Linked DNA regions of Massilia litorea. The protein of the gene in region 2 interacts with the protein of the main gene of each other region in a pairwise test. Links are inferred from orthologs where the notes say so. Each region holds a gene or a part of one and is shown on either strand. Other genes may lie near its edges. The genes, in order: hflC and ftsH.

What was found.
Region 1: the proteins of ftsH (region 2) and hflC interact in binary tests that used the Escherichia coli proteins (3 or more experiments, as listed by UniProt). The link is inferred for Massilia litorea from one-to-one orthologs.

What each region holds. Positions count from the first base shown.
Region 1 is NZ_CP062941.1:2,863,865-2,869,764, reverse strand. What follows is about bases 242-3,240. They hold hflC (protease modulator HflC), read right to left. Parts: upstream 2,178-3,240; coding sequence 1,305-2,177; downstream 242-1,304. Other genes in these bases: hflK (FtsH protease activity modulator HflK), read right to left, coding at 2,177-3,240; LPB04_RS12790 (ATP phosphoribosyltransferase regulatory subunit), read right to left, coding at 242-933. Outside these bases: more of LPB04_RS12790, read right to left, coding at 1-241; more of hflK, read right to left, coding at 3,241-3,484; GTPase HflX, read right to left, coding at 3,491-4,720; RNA chaperone Hfq, read right to left, coding at 4,726-4,962; ribosome biogenesis GTPase Der, read right to left, coding at 5,149-5,900.
Region 2 is NZ_CP062941.1:4,581,729-4,593,852, forward strand. The notes cover bases 4,656-7,570. They hold ftsH (ATP-dependent zinc metalloprotease FtsH), read right to left. Parts: upstream 7,099-7,570; coding sequence 5,212-7,098; downstream 4,656-5,211. Other genes in these bases: folP (dihydropteroate synthase), read right to left, coding at 4,656-5,072; LPB04_RS20545 (RlmE family RNA methyltransferase), read right to left, coding at 7,325-7,570. In the rest of the region: LPB04_RS20505 (MBL fold metallo-hydrolase), read right to left, coding at 1-666; LPB04_RS20510 (M28 family peptidase), read left to right, coding at 884-1,969; LPB04_RS20515 (SRPBCC family protein), read left to right, coding at 2,083-2,568; glmM (phosphoglucosamine mutase), read right to left, coding at 2,876-4,213; more of folP, read right to left, coding at 4,236-4,655; more of LPB04_RS20545, read right to left, coding at 7,571-8,011; ribosome assembly RNA-binding protein YhbY, read left to right, coding at 8,054-8,524; LPB04_RS20555 (DUF4149 domain-containing protein), read right to left, coding at 8,653-9,123; transcription elongation factor GreA, read right to left, coding at 9,123-9,602; carB (carbamoyl-phosphate synthase large subunit), read right to left, coding at 9,851-12,124. UniProt on the Escherichia coli protein: Acts as a processive, ATP-dependent zinc metallopeptidase for both cytoplasmic and membrane proteins. Plays a role in the quality control of integral membrane proteins.

The DNA.
Region 1 (5,900 bases), 1.7 Mb from region 2 along the record:
CAGATCCAGCGAGAAGCCGGTCGCCGGACGCGCACGCCCGAAGGCTTCGCCCACGTGGTCGTAGCGCCCGCCCCGTGCCACCGCGTTCGGCAGGCCGGGAACGTAGAGCGCGAACATGGCGCCGCTTTCGTACTGGTAGCCGCGCAGGTCGGCAAGGTCGATCGCCACCTGCGCGCGGCCGATGGCGCCGGCGGCCAGTGCCGCCAGTTCGGCCAGTGCGCGCGTGATGCCCGGCAGCGCCGGCAGCACGTCTTTCGCGCGCGCCAGTACCTCGACGTCGCCGTACAGGTTCGGCAGCGCCATCAGCGCGGCGCGCGTGGCGGGTGCATAGCTGCGGGTGATCTCGTCCAGGCCGGGCGTGTCTTTCGCGCGCAGCAATGCGGTGATCTGGGCTTCGTCATTCTTCGCGGCGGCGTCTTCGGCCAGCAGTGCGCGCAGCACGCCGACGTGGGCCATGTCGAGGCGCACTTCGGTAAAACCGGCCAGCGCGACCGAGGCCAGCGCCAGTTCCTGAATCTCGGCATCGGCCTCGAGGCCGGCGTGGCCGTAGATCTCGGCGCCGATCTGCAGCGGCTCGCGGGTGGCGTGCAGGCCCGACGGACGGGTATGCAGCACGCTGCCGGCATAGCACAGGCGGGTGATCGAATCGCGGTTGAGCAGGTGCGCGTCGATGCGCGCGACCTGCGTCGTCATGTCGGCGCGCAGGCCAAGCAGGCGCCCGGATAGCTGGTCGACCAGTTTGAAGGTGCGCAGGTCGGTATCTTGCCCGGCGCCGGCCAGCAGCGACTCGACGTATTCGAGCAGCGGCGGCATCACCAGCTCGTAGCCGTACAGGCGGAAGGTGTCGAGCATCTGGCGGCGCAGGTCTTCGATCTTGCGCGCTTCCGACGGCAATACGTCGGCGATATTCTCAGGCAAAAGCCAGTTCGGCATGGGCAACAGCTATGGGAATTGTTAGAAATGAAGCAACAAGGCGCGCCCGTGCAAGACGAAGTCAGCGCCGAATCGGCAATTTTACCCGAAAATGGGATGGCACTGGGGGCGGATGATGGATGAAAGGCTCGGAAGTTGCCGGGTTGCCACTGAAACTGGGCTATACAACAGGGCCGACGTCGCGGCGTTTCGCACGTTGTAACGGTGCGCCGGGACACCGCCAACACTGATCGAAGGTCCGCGTGGGCACGGAGTGCCCACCCTACCGTGCTGCCGTCCGTAGGGTGTGCTCTCGAGCCCACGCGGTACGGCGTTTGATCGTTCGAATGGCAAAAAAAAACGCCGCGATCGACGCGGCGTTTTCGGATGATTTATTTCGTACCCGGACTCCTGAAATACTTGAAGAACTCCGAATTCGAATCGATCACCATCACGTCCCCATGCGCCTTGAAGCTGGCGCGGTAGGCTTCGAGCGAACGATAGAATTTATAGAACTCCGGGTTCTTGCCGAAGGACTCGGCATAGATCGCCGATGCCTTGCCATCGCCCTCGCCCTTGATCTTCTCGGCTTCGCGGAAGGCTTCGGCCAGGATCACGGTGCGCTGGCGGTCGGCGTCGGCGCGGATCTTTTCGCTTTCGGCGGAGCCGGTCGAACGCAATTCATTGGCTACGCGAACCCGCTCGGCGCGCATGCGGTCGTAGACGGAATTGTTGATCTGCTCGATGTAGTCCACGCGCTTCAGGCGCACGTCGACGATGCCGATGCCGATCTGCTTGGCTTCGGCCACGACCTTGTTCTGCACCGCCTGCATCACGGCGCCGCGTTCCCCGGAGATCACCTGGCGCACGGTGCGCTTGGTAATCTCGTCGTTCAGGGCCGCCTTGATGATCTGCGACATGCGGTTGGTCGCGGCGCGCTCGTCGCCGCTGAAGCTGACGTAGTACAGGCGCGGCTCGACGATGCGCCATTTGACGAAGGCGTCGACCAGGATGTTCTTCTTCTCGGCCGTGATGAAGCGGTCGGCGTCGGGCGTATCCAGGGTCAGGACGCGCTTGTCGAGATAGACGATGTTCTGGAACGGCGGCGGCAGTTTGAAGTGCAGGCCCGGCTCGGAGATGACCTCACGTACCTCGCCGAGTGCGAAGACGATGGCGAAGCGGCGCTGGTCGACCACGAACACGGTCGACGACAGCAGCATCAGGGCAATGAAGCCCGCCACGAAAATGGTTACGAGGCGGCTCATTAACGGCTCTCCCTGTCACGTGAGGAATCGCGCGAACGGCTGTCGCGCTGGCGTACCTGTTCAATCGTCTGCTGCACTTCCTGCGCAGGCGTGGTCGCCTGCTCCTGCTGGTTCGGCTGTTGCTGCAGTTGCACCGGACCCGATCGGGCACTGCCCGTGGCGGCGTCGTTGGCGGCCACTTGCGCGATCAGCTTGTCGAGCGGCAGGTACAGCATGTTCGACCCCGACTTGGCGTCGACCATCACCTTGCTGGTGCTGCTGAAGATCTGCTGCATCGTGTCGATGTACATGCGGTCGCGGGTGACGCCCGGCGCTTTCGCATACTCGGTGACGACCTGGTTGAAGCGGGCGGCGTTACCGGTGGCGTTTTCGACCACCATCGAGCGGTAGGCTTCGGCGTCCTGCAGCAGGCGGAAGGCGGCGCCGCGGGCACGCGGGATCACGTCGTTGGCATAGGCCTCGCCTTCGTTGCGGGCACGGGCGCGGTCCTGGCCGGCCTTGACCGCGTCGTCGAAGGCGCTCTGCACCTGCTCCGGCGGCTGCACGTTCTGCATGGTCACGTTGGTGATCAGGGCGCCCAGCTTGTAGCGGTCGACGATCTGCTGGATGATGCGGTGGACGTCGAGCGCGACCTTCTCGCGGCCCTCGTACAGCACGAAGTCCATCTTGCTCTTGCCAACCACTTCGCGGATCGCCGTCTCGGCCACCTGGTGCACGGTCGCATCCTGGTCGCGGTTGTTGAAGACCCAGGCGACCGGGTCCTTCAGCGTGTACTGCACCGCGAACTGGATGTCGATGATGTTTTCGTCATCGGTCAGCATCAGCGACTCGGCGCCCTGCTTGTTGCGTACGTTGTCGCGGTAGCCGATTTCGGCGGTGCGGACCTGCGAGACGTTGACGGTTTCGTGGGCCTGGATCGGGGCCGGCCAGCGCCAGTTGAAGCCGGCGCCGGTCGTGTGGGACAGGCGGCCGAAGGTGGTGACCACGCCGACCTGCCCTTCCTGCACGATGAAGGCGCCGCTGGCGAGCCAGATCAGGAGCACGATGAAGCCGATCACGGACGCGGTAATGCCCGCGCCGCGGCCTTCGCCGCGATACGGGCCACCGGCGTCGCCGTTGTTGCCGCGGCTGCCGAACAGGCGGTTCAGGCGGGCATTGAAGTCGCGCCACATCTGATCGAGGTCGGGTGGACCCTCACCCGGACGGCGCCCTTCCTGGGCTTTATGGTCGCTCTCGGGATTTTTGCCCCAGCGCGGATCGTTCAGCGAAAGTTTAATGCCGAAACGTTTTAGTAAGGAAACAAGCATAGGCTTTTATTGGGGCCCGACATGGGTGGAGGTTGGATTACTTTCGCCGTTATCATCGAGCATCGATGATTCCAGCGCTGCATCGTCCTGCTCTTCGTTTTCAGGGCTCAAGCCTGGCACCGGATTGGCTGGGTAGCTCGCTGCCGACTTGGCTGCCTCGACAATTGCGTCGCGCAGCAGATCGAGGCCTGCGCCGCTCCTGGCGCTGATAAAAACGCGGCTGATTTTATCATGTTCATCACGTTCGACCCCAGGCTGGAGGTCGGCCGCATCAATCTTGTTCCACACGAGGATCTGCGGAATGTGGTCGGCGCCGATTTCGCGCAGGACCTCGTTGACCTGCTCGATCTGCTCCATGCGGGTCGGCGAGGAACCGTCGACCACGTGCAGCAGCAAGTCCGCGTGGATGGTTTCTTCCAGCGTGGCGCGGAAAGCGGCCACCAGCTGGTGCGGCAGCTCCCTGACAAACCCGACGGTATCGGAAATGACGACGCTGCCCGTCTCGTCGCCGAGATACAGGCGGCGGCTGGTGGTGTCGAGCGTTGCGAACAGCTGGTTCGCGACATACACGCCGGCCTTCGTCAGCGTGTTGAACAGGGTCGACTTGCCGGCATTGGTATAGCCGACCAGCGACACCGAGAAGGTGTTGTTGCGCCCGCGTGCGCGGCGCTGGGTTTCGTGTTGCTTGCGCAGCTTGGCCAGGCGCGTGCGCAAGGCTTTGACCCGCTCGCCGATCAGCCGGCGGTCGGTCTCGAGCTGGGTTTCACCCGGACCGCGCAGGCCGATACCGCCCTTCTGGCGTTCAAGGTGGGTCCAGCCGCGGATCAGGCGCGTGGCCAGGTGCTGCAGCTGGGCCAGTTCGACCTGCAGCTTGCCCTCGTGGCTCTTGGCGCGCTGGGCGAAGATGTCGAGGATCAGGCTGGTGCGGTCGATGATGCCCAGTTCCAGGCGCCGTTCGAGATTGCGCTGCTGCGCGGGGGATAAAGCATGGTTGAAGATGACCAGTTCGGCGCCAAGGGCCTTGGCGGCGACGCCGATTTCGTCGGCCTTGCCGCTGCCGACGAAGTAGGCGGGATCGGGGGCATTGCGCTTGGCCGTGATCGTATCGATCGGCTCGGCGCCGGCAGAACTGGCCAGCAAGGCCAGCTCTTCGAGGCTGGCCGTGAAATCGACCGCGCCAAAATCGACGCCGACCAGGACGGCGCGCGTGCTGTTGTTGCCGGGGGCGTCAGCCATCGGCCTTACTCAGCTTCGGATTCGAGGTTGAGATTGACGGCGCGAGCCGGGACAACGGTGGAAATGGCATGCTTGTACACCATCTGGGTCACGGTATTGCGGAGCAGGACCACATATTGGTCGAAGGACTCGATATGGCCCTGCAGCTTGATCCCGTTGACGAGGTAGATCGAGACCGGGACGTGCTCTTTGCGCAAGGCATTGAGGAATGGGTCTTGTAACAGTTGCCCTTTGTTGCTCATAACAGCTCCGTAATGTTGTTGTAGTTTAAAAGTTGGAGGCAAGCGCCTCCATTTCAAGTGCACGGGGCAAGATTCAGCTTTGCGAACGATGGCCTGCGGTTACTGTAACCTGTTTTGCCACTTTTTGTCGTACTGCTATGCTTAAGAAAGCATTAAGCGCGCTGAGCCCGCCTGCCGTCCAGCGGTTTAATTCTGCTCCCGGGCGAACGGATTTTTACCGCTGCGCAGTTCGATCCGCAGGGGCGTACCGACCAGGTTGAAGGTTTCGCGGAAATGCTTTTCCAGGTAGCGCTTGTACGGCTCGGTGATGCCGTCGAGCGCATTGCCGTGGATGACGATGATCGGCGGATTCTGGCCGCCCTGGTGGGCATAGCGCATCTTCGGACGCGAGGTGCCCTTGCGCTTCGGTTCCTGCTTCTCGACCGCTTCCTGCAGCGCACGCGTCAGGCGCGGCGTCGACAGGTTGGCGGTGGCGGCGGCGTAGGCCGTGTCGACCGAGGCCATCAGCTGCTTGATGCCGGTACCCTTCAGCGCCGAGATGAAACGCGTTTCGGCGAAGCCCAGGAAGTCGAGCTTGCGGTCCATGGTGTTCTTGACCTCGTCGCGCTGGTCGCTGGTCAGGCCATCCCACTTGTTGACGGCGACGACCAGGGCGCGGCCCGATTCCAGGATGAAGCCGGCGATGTGGGCGTCCTGCTCGGAAATATCCTGCTGGGCATCGAGCATCAGCACGACCACGTTCGCTTCCGACACCGACTGCAGGGTTTTCACGACCGAAAACTTCTCGATCGCTTCGAACACCTTGCCGCGGCGGCGGATACCGGCCGTGTCGATCAGCGTGTACTGCTTGCCGTCGCGCTCGAAGGGCACTTCGATCGAGTCGCGGGTGGTGCCCGGCATGTCGAAGGCGATCACGCGCTGCTCGCCGACCAGGGTGT
Region 2 (12,124 bases):
CAGTGTATCGCCGCTGATGTACATCCGGTAGTCGGGCGCGTCGGCATTCGCGCCGAAATCGAGCACGCTGCCCATCACCGTCGGCAGCAGCACCGAGACCCCGGCCGCGCCATGGCGCCCGGGCACCGAGGTGACGCGCACCCGTGTGTCGCCCTTGGTCACCTCCAGCTTGTCCCAGTCGGAAAGTGCAAAACGTTGCTGGAAGCCGAGCCGCTTGAGCTTTTCGCTCGCTTCGCGCGTCGTGACGATTGGCGTGTTGCGGTTCAGGCGTTCCTGTACCAGCTTGTCGAAGTGGTCCTCATGCATGTGCGAGAGGATCACCAGGTCGATCGGCGGCAGCTTGTCGAATTCGATGGCGGGATTGGTCTGGCGCTGGGAGGTCAGTCCATAGCCGAGGTGCACGTGGTCGCCCTTGTGCAGGAAATTCGGATCGGTCAGGATGGTCAGACCCTGGTAGCGGATCAGCACCGTCGCGGTGCCGATGAACTGCACGGTGCCAGTTCCCGCGTTTGCCGTCGCCGGCTCCCCGGCCGGGAGCTTGAGCGTATAGGTATCGCCCTGGGGCGCCATGGCCTGCGGCCCGTTCTCCGCCCGGGCTGGACCGGCGAACGACAACCCGAACGCGGCCAGCAAGACGGCACGGCCCAGCAAACGATCAACACGCATACACACTCCATAAATGGCCGGGCCCGCCGGTAGCGGACCCATAGATACCAGACGTTATCATAAAGACCATCCCGGCGTCGTTCGTTTCCAAACAGACAACATACGCGAGCGCAGCGACGGACGCGCATGCATTCTGGTTCCCGAGCGCAATGCGCAGCGTTATACTCCGATGGCTTTGTTACTTCATCAACTAACGAAAACGCTTAGGCATCCACTCATGTCCCTGTCTCAACGCCTGCTTCCCCGCACCCTGTCCGCCCTGCTCGGCCTGTCGCTGGCCCTGCCGCTCGCCGCCGCTCCCGTACCCGCCGAGGTCGCGCCCGTGCTCGAGCGCATCTCGGCCGCTTCGATGCGCGGCAACCTCTCTTTCCTGGCCTCGGACGCACTCGAGGGCCGCGGCACGCCGTCGCGCGGGCTGGACATTGCCGCCGAGTTCATCGCTTCGCAGTTCCGCGCAGCCGGGCTCGAGCCGCTCGGCGACGACGGCTATTTCCAGACGGCCGACTGGAACCTGATCGATCCGAAGCGCGCAAAGAACCCGCCGGCAACACCTGCAGCCCCGGTCAAGGTGCGCAATGTGGTCGGCGTCCTGCGCGGCTCGGACCCGCAGCTGAAAGACAGCTATGTGCTGGTGACGGCGCACTACGACCACGTCGGACTGAAGCCGGGCCAGGGCGACGGCATCTTCAATGGCGCGAACGACGACGGCAGCGGGACGGTGTCCGTAATCGAGCTGGCCAGGGCATTCAGCCAGAACAAGACGCGCCCCAAACGCAGCATCGTCTTCATGACGGTGTTCGGCGAAGAACACGGCCTGGTCGGTTCGCGCTACTACGGCGCCCATCCGCTGGTGCCGATCGAGAAGACGATCGCCGGCATCAACCTGGAGCAAGTTGGACGCACCGACGACAACGAAGGCGCCCAGGTGCGGGCGGTCGGCGTCACCGGCTTCGATTTTTCGGACGTCGGCGCCATCCTGAAAAGCGCCGGCGACGACACCGGCATCCGCGTCTGGAAGCATCCCGTCAACAGCGACAAGTATTTCGCCCACAGCGACAACCAGGCGCTGGCCGACCAGGGCATCCCCTCGCACACGATCAGCGTCGCCTACGCCTTCCCCGACTACCACGGGGCGGGCGACCACTGGGACAAGATCGATTACGAGAACATGGCCGCGGTCGACCGCGCCGCCGCGCTGGCGATCTGGAACATCGCCAACGGCAGCAACACGCCGAAGTGGAACGCCCAGAATCCGAAGGCGAGCAAGTACCTGGGTATCTGGCAAGGCCGCAATACGAAGTAAGCCCGTGCCACGTTTTGCTCACTCGAGTGATAAAAATGCTCCGAACTGCGAACTGGCTAACGGACTGATGTAACAATCGGGTCGACAATTCCTCCATGAACAGCGGAGGCCCGATGGCAACGATACGACACACCTTTACGACGACAGTCCCAGCTTCCGCCGAGGAGGTCTGGGCCTGGTCGACTTCGATCAAGGGCATCAAGGCCGAGATGTGGCCTGTCCTGAAGATCACCTTCCCGAAGGGCATGACCCACATCGGCGAGGACACCACCCTGGACAAACCCCTGTGCCGCTGCCAGTTCCTCCTGCTCGGCCTGTTCCCGATCGACATGTCGAAGCTGACCTTCGTCGAACTCGAACCCGGCCGCCGCTTCGTCGAGCAATCTCCCCTGCTGTCGATGCGTTCCTGGCGCCACGAGCGCATCGTCACGCCGACGGCGGGCGGCACCCTGGTGACCGACAACCTGACATTCAAGCCGCGCGTGGCGGGGCCGATCGTCGGCTGGTTCGTGAAGCTGTTTTTCGAGCACCGGCATGCGGTGCTGGCGAAGGCGTTTGCGAAGGATGCGGCAAAGCCGGCGCCGGGGCCTGCGGTCTGAACGTCAGGGATTCCATTGGCCTGCCCAGCTGGGTTCGAACCAGCGACCCTCAGCTTAGAAGGCTGATGCTCTATCCAACTGAGCTATGGGCAGAAAGAAGCGTCGACGAATGTTGACGCAGAAATGAAAACGGGCCGTCGAAGACGGCCCGTTCGTAATGCTTGGTCGGAGTACAAGGATTCGAACCTTGGACCCCCTGGTCCCAAACCAGGTGCGCTACCGGGCTGCGCTACACTCCGAATGACTTCATTTTACTATCCCGAAGATGCCGCGTCAATGCAAGCACCCCGGGAAGGGAATTTAAAGCTCAGGCAGCCAGCTTGTCGGCGATGCGGCGCGCCATGCTGTCGGCCATTTCCGCATTTTTCGCTTCGACCATGACGCGGATCAGCGGCTCGGTGCCGGATGCGCGGATCAGCACGCGGCCGGTATCGCCCAGCTCGCGCTCGACGGCTTCTTTTTCCGCAACCATCGCCGCATCCTTGGTCCAGTCGAAGCCCGGGGTGACGCGCTTGTTGATCAGCGTCTGCGGATAGAGGGTGAGCTCGCTGCAGCAGGCTTCCAGCGACTTGCCGCTGCGCTTCAGTGCGGACAGCACCTGCAGCGAGGAAACGATGCCGTCGCCGGTGGTATGCTTGTCCAGTGCCAGCAGGTGGCCCGAACCTTCGCCGCCCAGGATCCAGCCGCGTTCCTGCATCACTTCCAGCACGTAGCGGTCGCCGACTTTCGCGCGGGCGAAGCCGATGCCGAGTTCCTTGAAGGCCACCTCCAGCGCCATGTTCGTCATCAGGGTGCCGACGGCGCCAGCCACTTCGCCGGTCGCCATGCGATCGCGCACCATCAGGTACAGCAATTCGTCGCCGTTGTAGACGCGGCCGTTGGCGTCGACCATGATCAGGCGGTCGGCGTCGCCGTCGAGGGCGATGCCGAGGTCGGCCTTGTGCTCGATCACGGCGGCGGACAGAGCTTTCGGGGCGGTGGCGCCGAAGCCGGCGTTGATGTTGAAGCCGTCCGGGGTGGCGCCGATCGAGACGACTTCGGCGCCGAGTTCATGGAACACGTGCGGGGCGATGTTGTAGGCGGCGCCGTGGGCGCTGTCGACGACGATCTTCAGGCCGCGCAGATCGAGTTCGTTCGGGAAGGTGCTCTTGCAGAATTCGATGTAGCGGCCTTGCGCGTCGCGCAGGCGGGTGGCGCGGCCGAGCTTGTCGGACGGAACGCAAGCCATCGGCTGGTCGATCGCTTCTTCGATGGCCAGTTCGACGCTGTCGGGCAGCTTGGTGCCGTGCGCGGAGAAGAACTTGATGCCATTGTCCTGGAATGGGTTATGCGAAGCCGAGATCACGACGCCGGCCTGCAGACGCAGGGCGCGCGTCAGGTAGGCGATCGCCGGGGTCGGCATCGGGCCGGCCAGCATGACGTCGACGCCGGCGGCGGAAAAGCCCGCTTCCAGTGCCGCTTCGAGCATGTAGCCGGAAATGCGGGTGTCCTTGCCGATCAACACGGTCGGACGGCTGCTGCTGGCGTAGTCCTTGGCCAGGACCATGCCGGCGGCGTAGCCGAGGCGCATCACGAAGTCAGGCGTGATCGGCGCAACGCCAACCTGTCCGCGAACACCATCCGTACCAAAATATTTGCGTGCCATGCTTGTTCTCTTTGTTGTCAATTTAATCAATAGTGGCCGCGCGCCAAACTTTCAGCGCGTCAACCGTCTCAGCTACATCATGTACCCGCAGGATTTTAGCGCCATGCGCCACCGCAGCCAACGCGCCAGCGATGCTACCGGGCAAGCGGCCTTCGACCGGACGACCAGTAACGGCGCCGATCATCGATTTGCGCGACAGCCCGATCAGTACCGGGAATCCCAGTTCTTCCTCGATGCGTGCGGTCGCGCGCAGCAAGGTGTAGTTATGTTCGACCGTCTTGCCGAAACCGAGGCCCGGATCGACGCAGATGCGTTCACGCTCGATGCCGGCCGCCAGCAAGGCCTCGATCCGTTCGCGCAGGAAAGCGGTCACCTCCCCCACCACGTCGCCGTAGACCGGTTCGGCCTGCATGTCCTGGGGCGTTCCCTGCATGTGCATGATGCACAGGCCGCAGTCGCTGCCCTGCACGGCCTCGATCGCGCCCGGCGCGCGGAAGCCGTTGATGTCGTTGATCATGTCGGCGCCGGCGATGATCGCTTCGCGCATGACCAGCGGTTTGCAGGTGTCGACCGAGAGCGCGCGCCCCACTCCCTGCAGCGCGTAGACGGCCGGCATTACGCGGCGTAGTTCTTCCTCGACCGGGACGCTCGGCGAGCCGGGGCGGGTCGATTCGCCGCCGATGTCGATCAGGTCGACACCGTCGCGCACCATCTCTTCGGCGCGCGAAATCGCGAACTCGAGCGTGCCGTAGCGGCCGCCGTCGGAAAACGAATCGGGCGTGACATTCAGGATGCCCATGACGAGGGGTCGCTGTTCCAGCCGGAAGCTGAAGCGGCCGCATTGCAGCAGTTGACGCATAAGTGATGGAGGGAAAGTCGAAGGGAAACGCGCGCGCCTCGTTAACGAGCAAAAGACATCCGGAGGGATGCCTTTTGCTGGAGAGGTGCTAGTCGATCAAGCGCGTTGACAAATCAGGACCGCGAATCAAAACCGCGGATCAGGCCGGTGCCGGCGCGTTGGTGGCCACGCCGCCCGAACCGCTGTCGCCAGGCGGCGTGCGCTTGGTCAGCAGGCCGGCTTTCGGCGGACGCGGCTCGCGGCCGGCCATGATGTCGTTGATCTGCTCGGAATCGATGGTTTCCCACTCGAGCAGGGCCTTGGTCATCATCTCGACCTTCTCGCGATTCTCTTCCAACAGACGGCGCGACAGCGCGTACTGGGTGTCGAGGATTGCGCGGATTTCAGCGTCGACCTTTTGCTGGGTCGCTTCCGAAATGGTCTTGGTGGCGCCGCCGAAGAAGCCTTCGTTCTCGCTGTCTTCGTAGACCATCACGCCCATCGTCTCGGACATGCCGAAGCGGGTCACCATCGAGCGCGCCAGCTTGGTGGCACGCGAGAAGTCGTTCGAGGCGCCGGTCGACATCTGGCCGACGAAGATCTCTTCGGCGATACGGCCGCCGAACAGGATCGAGATTTCTTCCAGCATCTTGTCCTTGTAACCGGACAGGGCATCGTGCTCGGGCAGCTGCCAGGTCAGGCCGAGGGCGAAACCACGCGGCATGATCGTGACCTTGTGCACCGGGTCAGCCTTTGGCAGCAGCTTGGCGACGACCGCGTGGCCCGACTCGTGGTAGGCCGTGTTGCGGCGCTCTTCCTCGCGCATGACCATCGACTTGCGCTCCGGACCCATGTAGATCTTGTCCTTGGCGTCCTCGAAGTCGTTCATCTCGACCAGGCGCTTGTTGCGGCGCGCGGCGAACAGGGCTGCTTCGTTGACCAGGTTGGCCAGGTCCGCACCCGAGAAGCCGGGGGTACCGCGGGCCAGGATGTCGGCCTTCACGTCGGCGCCGATCGGCACCTTGCGCATGTGCACGTTCAGGATCTGCTCACGGCCGCGGATGTCCGGCAAACCGACCATCACCTGGCGGTCGAAACGGCCCGGACGCAGCAGCGCCTTGTCCAGCACGTCGGCGCGGTTGGTGGCGGCGATCACGATGACGCCGGAGGTGGCTTCGAAACCGTCCATCTCGACCAGCAGCTGGTTCAGCGTCTGTTCGCGTTCGTCGTTGCCGCCGCCCATGCCGGCGCCGCGGTGGCGGCCGACGGCGTCGATCTCGTCGATGAAGATGATGCAAGGCGAGTGCTTCTTCGCGTTCTCGAACATGTCGCGCACGCGGGATGCGCCGACGCCGACGAACATCTCGACGAAGTCGGAACCGGAGATCGAGAAGAACGGCACTTTCGCTTCGCCGGCGATGGCACGCGCCAGCAGGGTCTTGCCGGTGCCCGGAGGACCGACCATTAGCACGCCGCGCGGGATGCGACCGCCCAGCTTCTGGAACTTGGTCGGGTCTTTCAGGAAGTCGACGATCTCGCTGACTTCTTCTTTCGCTTCGTCGCAGCCGGCGACGTCGGCGAAGGTGACGCTGTTGTTCGTTTCATCGAGCATGCGCGCCTTCGACTTGCCGAAGGAGAAAGCGCCGCCCTTGCCGCCGCCCTGCATCTGGCGCATGAAGAAGACCCAGACGCCGATCAGGAGCAGCATCGGGAACCAGGAGATGAACACTTGCTGCAGGAAACCAGGCTCTTCCGGCGGCTTGACGTCGAAGCGCACGCCGTTCTCGCGCAGGTCGCCGATCAGGCCGCGGTCGAGCATGGTGGCGGTGGCGCGTACCTTGCTGTCGTCGGTGCGGGTGGCGGTGATGTTCGCGCCTTCGATCACGACATCCTTGACGCGGCGCGCTTTCACATCGTCGAGCAGCTCGGAATAAGCGATGGTCTTGCTGCCACCGGCCGGGCTATGGTTGTCGAACTGCTTGAACAGCATGAACAACAGCAGTGCGACGACCACCCAGATGGCGGATTTGGAAAACATATTATTCACGAAAACTCCTCCGATGCGCTCCGCACCAATACCGATTTGATTTTGCCGATTTTACTCGCGATGCCACACGCGATTTTACTCGTGATTTCACTAACAGCGCGCAGGGCGTGCCATGCACAGCCCCACATGATGCCATATTGCCACCTTTTCCACACCGACAAGCGCGCGGGAAGGTTCCGGACGCATCCGAACGGAGGCGTCACGCGGTGCATGTGCGGCTGCGATCTCAAATATCAAGGGCCGCGCCGCGTTCGGATCCCGATTTGTACTCCACCGGATTCTTCAGACCGCGCCCGAGCAGGAAAATTTCCGACGATTTGTCGCGGCTTGCCTTGGGCTTGATTTGCTTGACGGTCTTGAACTCGGTGCGGAACTTCTCGACAATTTGCGTGAAACCCATATCCTTAAAGCACTTGACCAACAATGCTCCACCGGGTTTCAGGTGCATTTGAGAAAACTCAATAGCGAGATCAATCAAATGTTCCATCCGCGCAGCGTCAGCCGTTGGAATCCCCGACAGATTGGGCGCCATGTCGGAAAGGACCAGGTCTGTCTTGCGGCCTTCGAGCACGGTCGCTAGTTGGTCCAATACAACATCTTCGCGGAAGTCGCCCTGGATGTAATGGACGTCGGCGATCGGCTCCATCGGCAGCAGGTCGAGGCCGATGATGGTGCCCGTGATGCCGCCGCCCTCCTTGCCGGACAGTTTGCGCCGCGTGTACTGGGCCCAGCTGCCGGGCGTGCAGCCGAGGTCGACGATGACCTGGCCCGGCTTGATGAGTTTTTCCGCTTCGTCGATTTCTTTCAGCTTGTAGGCGGCGCGGGCGCGAAACCCGTCTTTTTGCGCCTGCTTCACGTACGGGTCGTTAATATGGTCGTGTAACCAGTTTTTGTTTAATTTGTTCTTGGCCATTCGCGTAGAATACTGCTTTTATAGGTACATCAAAAAATTATTATGCTTACACTTACACCCGGCGAACGCAGCGCGTTGCGCGCGGAAGCCCATGGCCTGAAACCTGTGGTCATGGTCGGCGAATCGGGCCTGACGGAATCCGTCATGAAGGAAATCGCCGGCAGCCTCGACGCACACGGCCTGATCAAGGTCCGCGTTTTCGGCGATGACCGCGAAGCGCGTGTCGCCATGTACGAACAGATCTGCAGCGACCTCGACGCGGCGCCGGTCCAGCACATCGGCAAGCTCCTGGTCCTCTATCGTCCGAAAGTCGAGACGGTCAAGGAACGCAGCAGCAAGGCCGGCAAGGGCATGCGCGAAGTTACCATCGTCAAGGCCAGCGCCAGCGGCACCAAGAAGCCGAGCGTCACCAAGGTCATGATCAAGGGGAATGAACGCGTTACCGCCGGCGGCAACATCAAGCGCGCCAAACCGCGCCAGGCCAGCACCAAGAAGAATGCACTGAACAAGTGATCGAAAAACCGGAGCCTGCCTCCGGTTTTTTTTTGCTTGCCGCGGTTCAGACGCCGGACCGCGTGGGCGCAGCCCGGTGAACCCGTCATCGAGGCCATTGGCCTTGACGACCCCTGCAACACCAAACGTCAGCGGCTCTTCACCACCAGGATTGCCGCCAGCACGCTTTCGATCACGTGGAACAGCTGCGACACGCCATGCAGTATGGCGAACTTCGTCCACAGCGGCGAAGCGCGGATGCCCAGCGGCCCGGCTGCCTCGCGCATCTGCGCCATCGCCGGCTGCAGGCCGACGAACATCACCAGCGCACAGGCCAGCATGGCCAGCACCACCAGGTTCAGATAGCGCCGGCGCCCTCTTTCGAGCTCGGGCGACACCTGCACCAGCACCAGCATCAGGACCGCGCAGACGATGCTGACCAGGGCCAGCCGGTGCAGCAGCACGCGCACGATGTCGCCCGCGACCGGTCCGCTCGCAACCCCGAACACGGCCGGCGCGGCGATATAGCCGAGCACCCACAGGGCGCCCGCCCACAGTGCGGCCACCAGCAGGCGTGCCGCTGCGATCCGGCTCACCGCGCGGCTGGCCAGGGCCGTCATCAGACGTAGCGTACTTCGAGGATTTCGTATTCGCGCGGGCCGGACGGCGCCTGCACTTCGACCACGTCGCCGGCGTACTTGCCGATCAGGGCGCGCGCGATCGGCGAGGTCACCGAGACCTTGTTCAGTTTGAGGTCGGCTTCGTCGAGGCCGACGATCTGGTAGCTGACCTTCTGGCCCGAGTCCAGGTCTTCGAGGTCGACGGTGGAAGCGAAGACGACACGGCCTTCGGCGTCCAGCGTGGCCGGGTCGATGATCTGGGCGGCGCTCAGTTTGCCTTCGAGTTCGGCGATGCGGCCTTCGACGAAAGCCTGGCGTTCCTTGGCGGCGTCGTATTCGGCGTTCTCCGACAGGTCGCCGTGCGAGCGCGCTTCGGCGATGGCGTCGATGACGATGCGGCGTTCCTTGGTCTTGAGCTGGTGGAGCTCCTGCTTCAGGAGCTCGGCGCCGTACTTGGTCAGTGGGATCGTATTATTCATAAATCTCTACTTAAAAAATATCGATAAACCTACTGCGCGTCGGATTGTCGGCCTGCGATGCTCGCTGTACTCAGGTACAGCGAGCATTGTCCCCTTGGGGGCTCGGCCAACACTCCTTCCGCTCGCTACGGTTTCTCGAATTTTTTGGTTATTCGTGGACGTACCAAGCGAAAACCACAGAGGCGCGCGACGCAAGCCGCGCGAGCTCTGTGGTTTGACGGGGTACTCGCAGTGCTACTTAACTGCGCTTAGTTTAAGGTTTTATGCAGCCCTTGTAAATCATAGACCCGAATCTCGTCCAGATGGCGCATGCCCTGGATCGCCGCCTCGGCACCGGCGATCGTGGTGTAGGTCACGACGCGTGCCAGCAGGGCCGAGGTACGGATGGTACGCGAGTCGGTGATCGCACTGCGCTTTTCCTCGACCGTGTTGATGACCATCTCGATCTCGTGGTTCTTGATCATGTCCACGACGTGCGGACGGCCCTCGATCACCTTGTTCACCGCCAGCACCGGCAGGCCGGCCGCGGCGATCACCGCGGCAGTACCCTTGGTCGCCGCCAGCGTGAAGCCCATCGCCACCAGGTCGCGCGCCACCTGCACCGCGCGCGGCTTGTCCGAGGCTTTCACCGACAGGAAGACGCGGCCCGAGGTCGGCAGCTTGATGCCGGCGCCGATCTGCGACTTGACAAACGCTTCGCCGAAGGTCTCGCCCACGCCCATCACTTCGCCGGTCGATTTCATTTCCGGTCCGAGGATGGTGTCGACGCCCGGGAATTTCACGAACGGGAACACGGCTTCCTTGACGCTGTAGAACGGCGGCGTCACCTCTTTCGTGATGCCCTGCTGTGCCAGGGTCTGGCCGACCATGCAGCGCGCCGCCACCTTGGCCAGCTGGATGCCGGTCGCTTTCGAGACGAAAGGCACGGTGCGCGAGGCACGCGGGTTCACTTCCAGCACGAACACCGTGTCGACCGTCTTGCCGTCGACTTCCGACTGCTGGATCGCGAACTGCACGTTCATCAGGCCGACCACGTTCAGGCCTTTCGCCATCAGCGCGGTCTGGCGCTTGAGCTCATCGATCGTCTCTTGCGAGAGCGAATACGGAGGCAGCGAGCAGGCCGAGTCGCCCGAGTGCACGCCGGCCTGTTCGATGTGTTCCATCACGCCGCCGATGAAGGTCGTTTCGCCGTCGGAGATGCAGTCGACGTCGACTTCGATCGCGTCGTTCAGGAAGCGGTCGAGCAGCACCGGCGAATCGTTCGAGACCTTGACCGCTTCGCGCATGTAGCGCTCGAGGTCGCGCTGCTCGTGGACGATTTCCATTGCGCGGCCGCCCAGCACGTAGGAAGGACGCACGACCAGCGGGTAGCCGATTTCCTGGGCCAGGGCGAGCGCTTCGGTTTCGGTGCGCGCGGTACGGTTCGGCGGCTGGCGCAGTTTCAGGTCCTGCAGCAGCTTCTGGAAACGCTCGCGGTCTTCGGCCGCGTCGATCATGTCGGGCGAAGTGCCGACGATCGGCACGCCGTTCGCTTCGAGATCCAGCGCGAGTTTCAGCGGCGTCTGGCCGCCGTACTGGACGATCACGCCGACCGGCTTTTCCAGGTCCACGATCTCCAGCACGTCTTCCAGGGTCAGCGATTCGAAGTAGAGTCGGTCCGAGGTATCGTAGTCGGTCGACACGGTCTCCGGATTGCAGTTGACCATGATGGTCTCGTAGCCGTCTTCGCGCATGGCGAGGGCCGCGTGCACGCAGCAGTAGTCGAACTCGATGCCCTGGCCGATGCGGTTCGGACCGCCGCCCAGCACCATGATCTTCTTCTTGTCGGTCGGCGCCGCTTCGCATTCCTCGTCATAGGTCGAGTACATGTAGGCGGTGTCGGTCGAGAACTCGGCGGCGCAGGTATCGACGCGCTTGTACACCGGGCGGATACCCAGCGCGTGACGGCGCTCGCGCACCGCGGCTTGCGTGGTGTGCATCAGGAAGGCCATGCGCGCATCCGAGAAGCCTTTTTGCTTGAGCTTGTACAGGGTCGGCTTGTCCAGCGATTCGAGCTTCTGGTGATCCAGCCACAGTTCGATGTCGACGATTTCCTTGATCTGGATGAGGAACCACGGATCGATCTTGGTCAGGTTGTGCACTTCTTCCAGGGTGAAGCCCTGGGCAAAGGCATCGCCCACGTACCAGATGCGTTCCGGACCCGGCTCGCCGAGTTCTTCTTCGATGACTTCGCGGTCGCGCGTCTTTTCGTTCAGGCCGTCGACGCCCACTTCCAGGCCACGCAGGGCCTTCTGGAAGGATTCCTGGAAGGTGCGGCCCATGGCCATCACCTCGCCCACCGATTTCATCTGGGTGGTCAGGTGCTTGTCGGCCGCCGGGAATTTTTCGAAGGCGAAGCGCGGGATCTTGGTGACGACGTAGTCGATCGACGGCTCAAAACTGGCCGGGGTCGCGCCGCCGGTGATTTCGTTGCGCAGCTCATCAAGCGTAAAACCAACGGCCAGCTTGGCCGCCACCTTGGC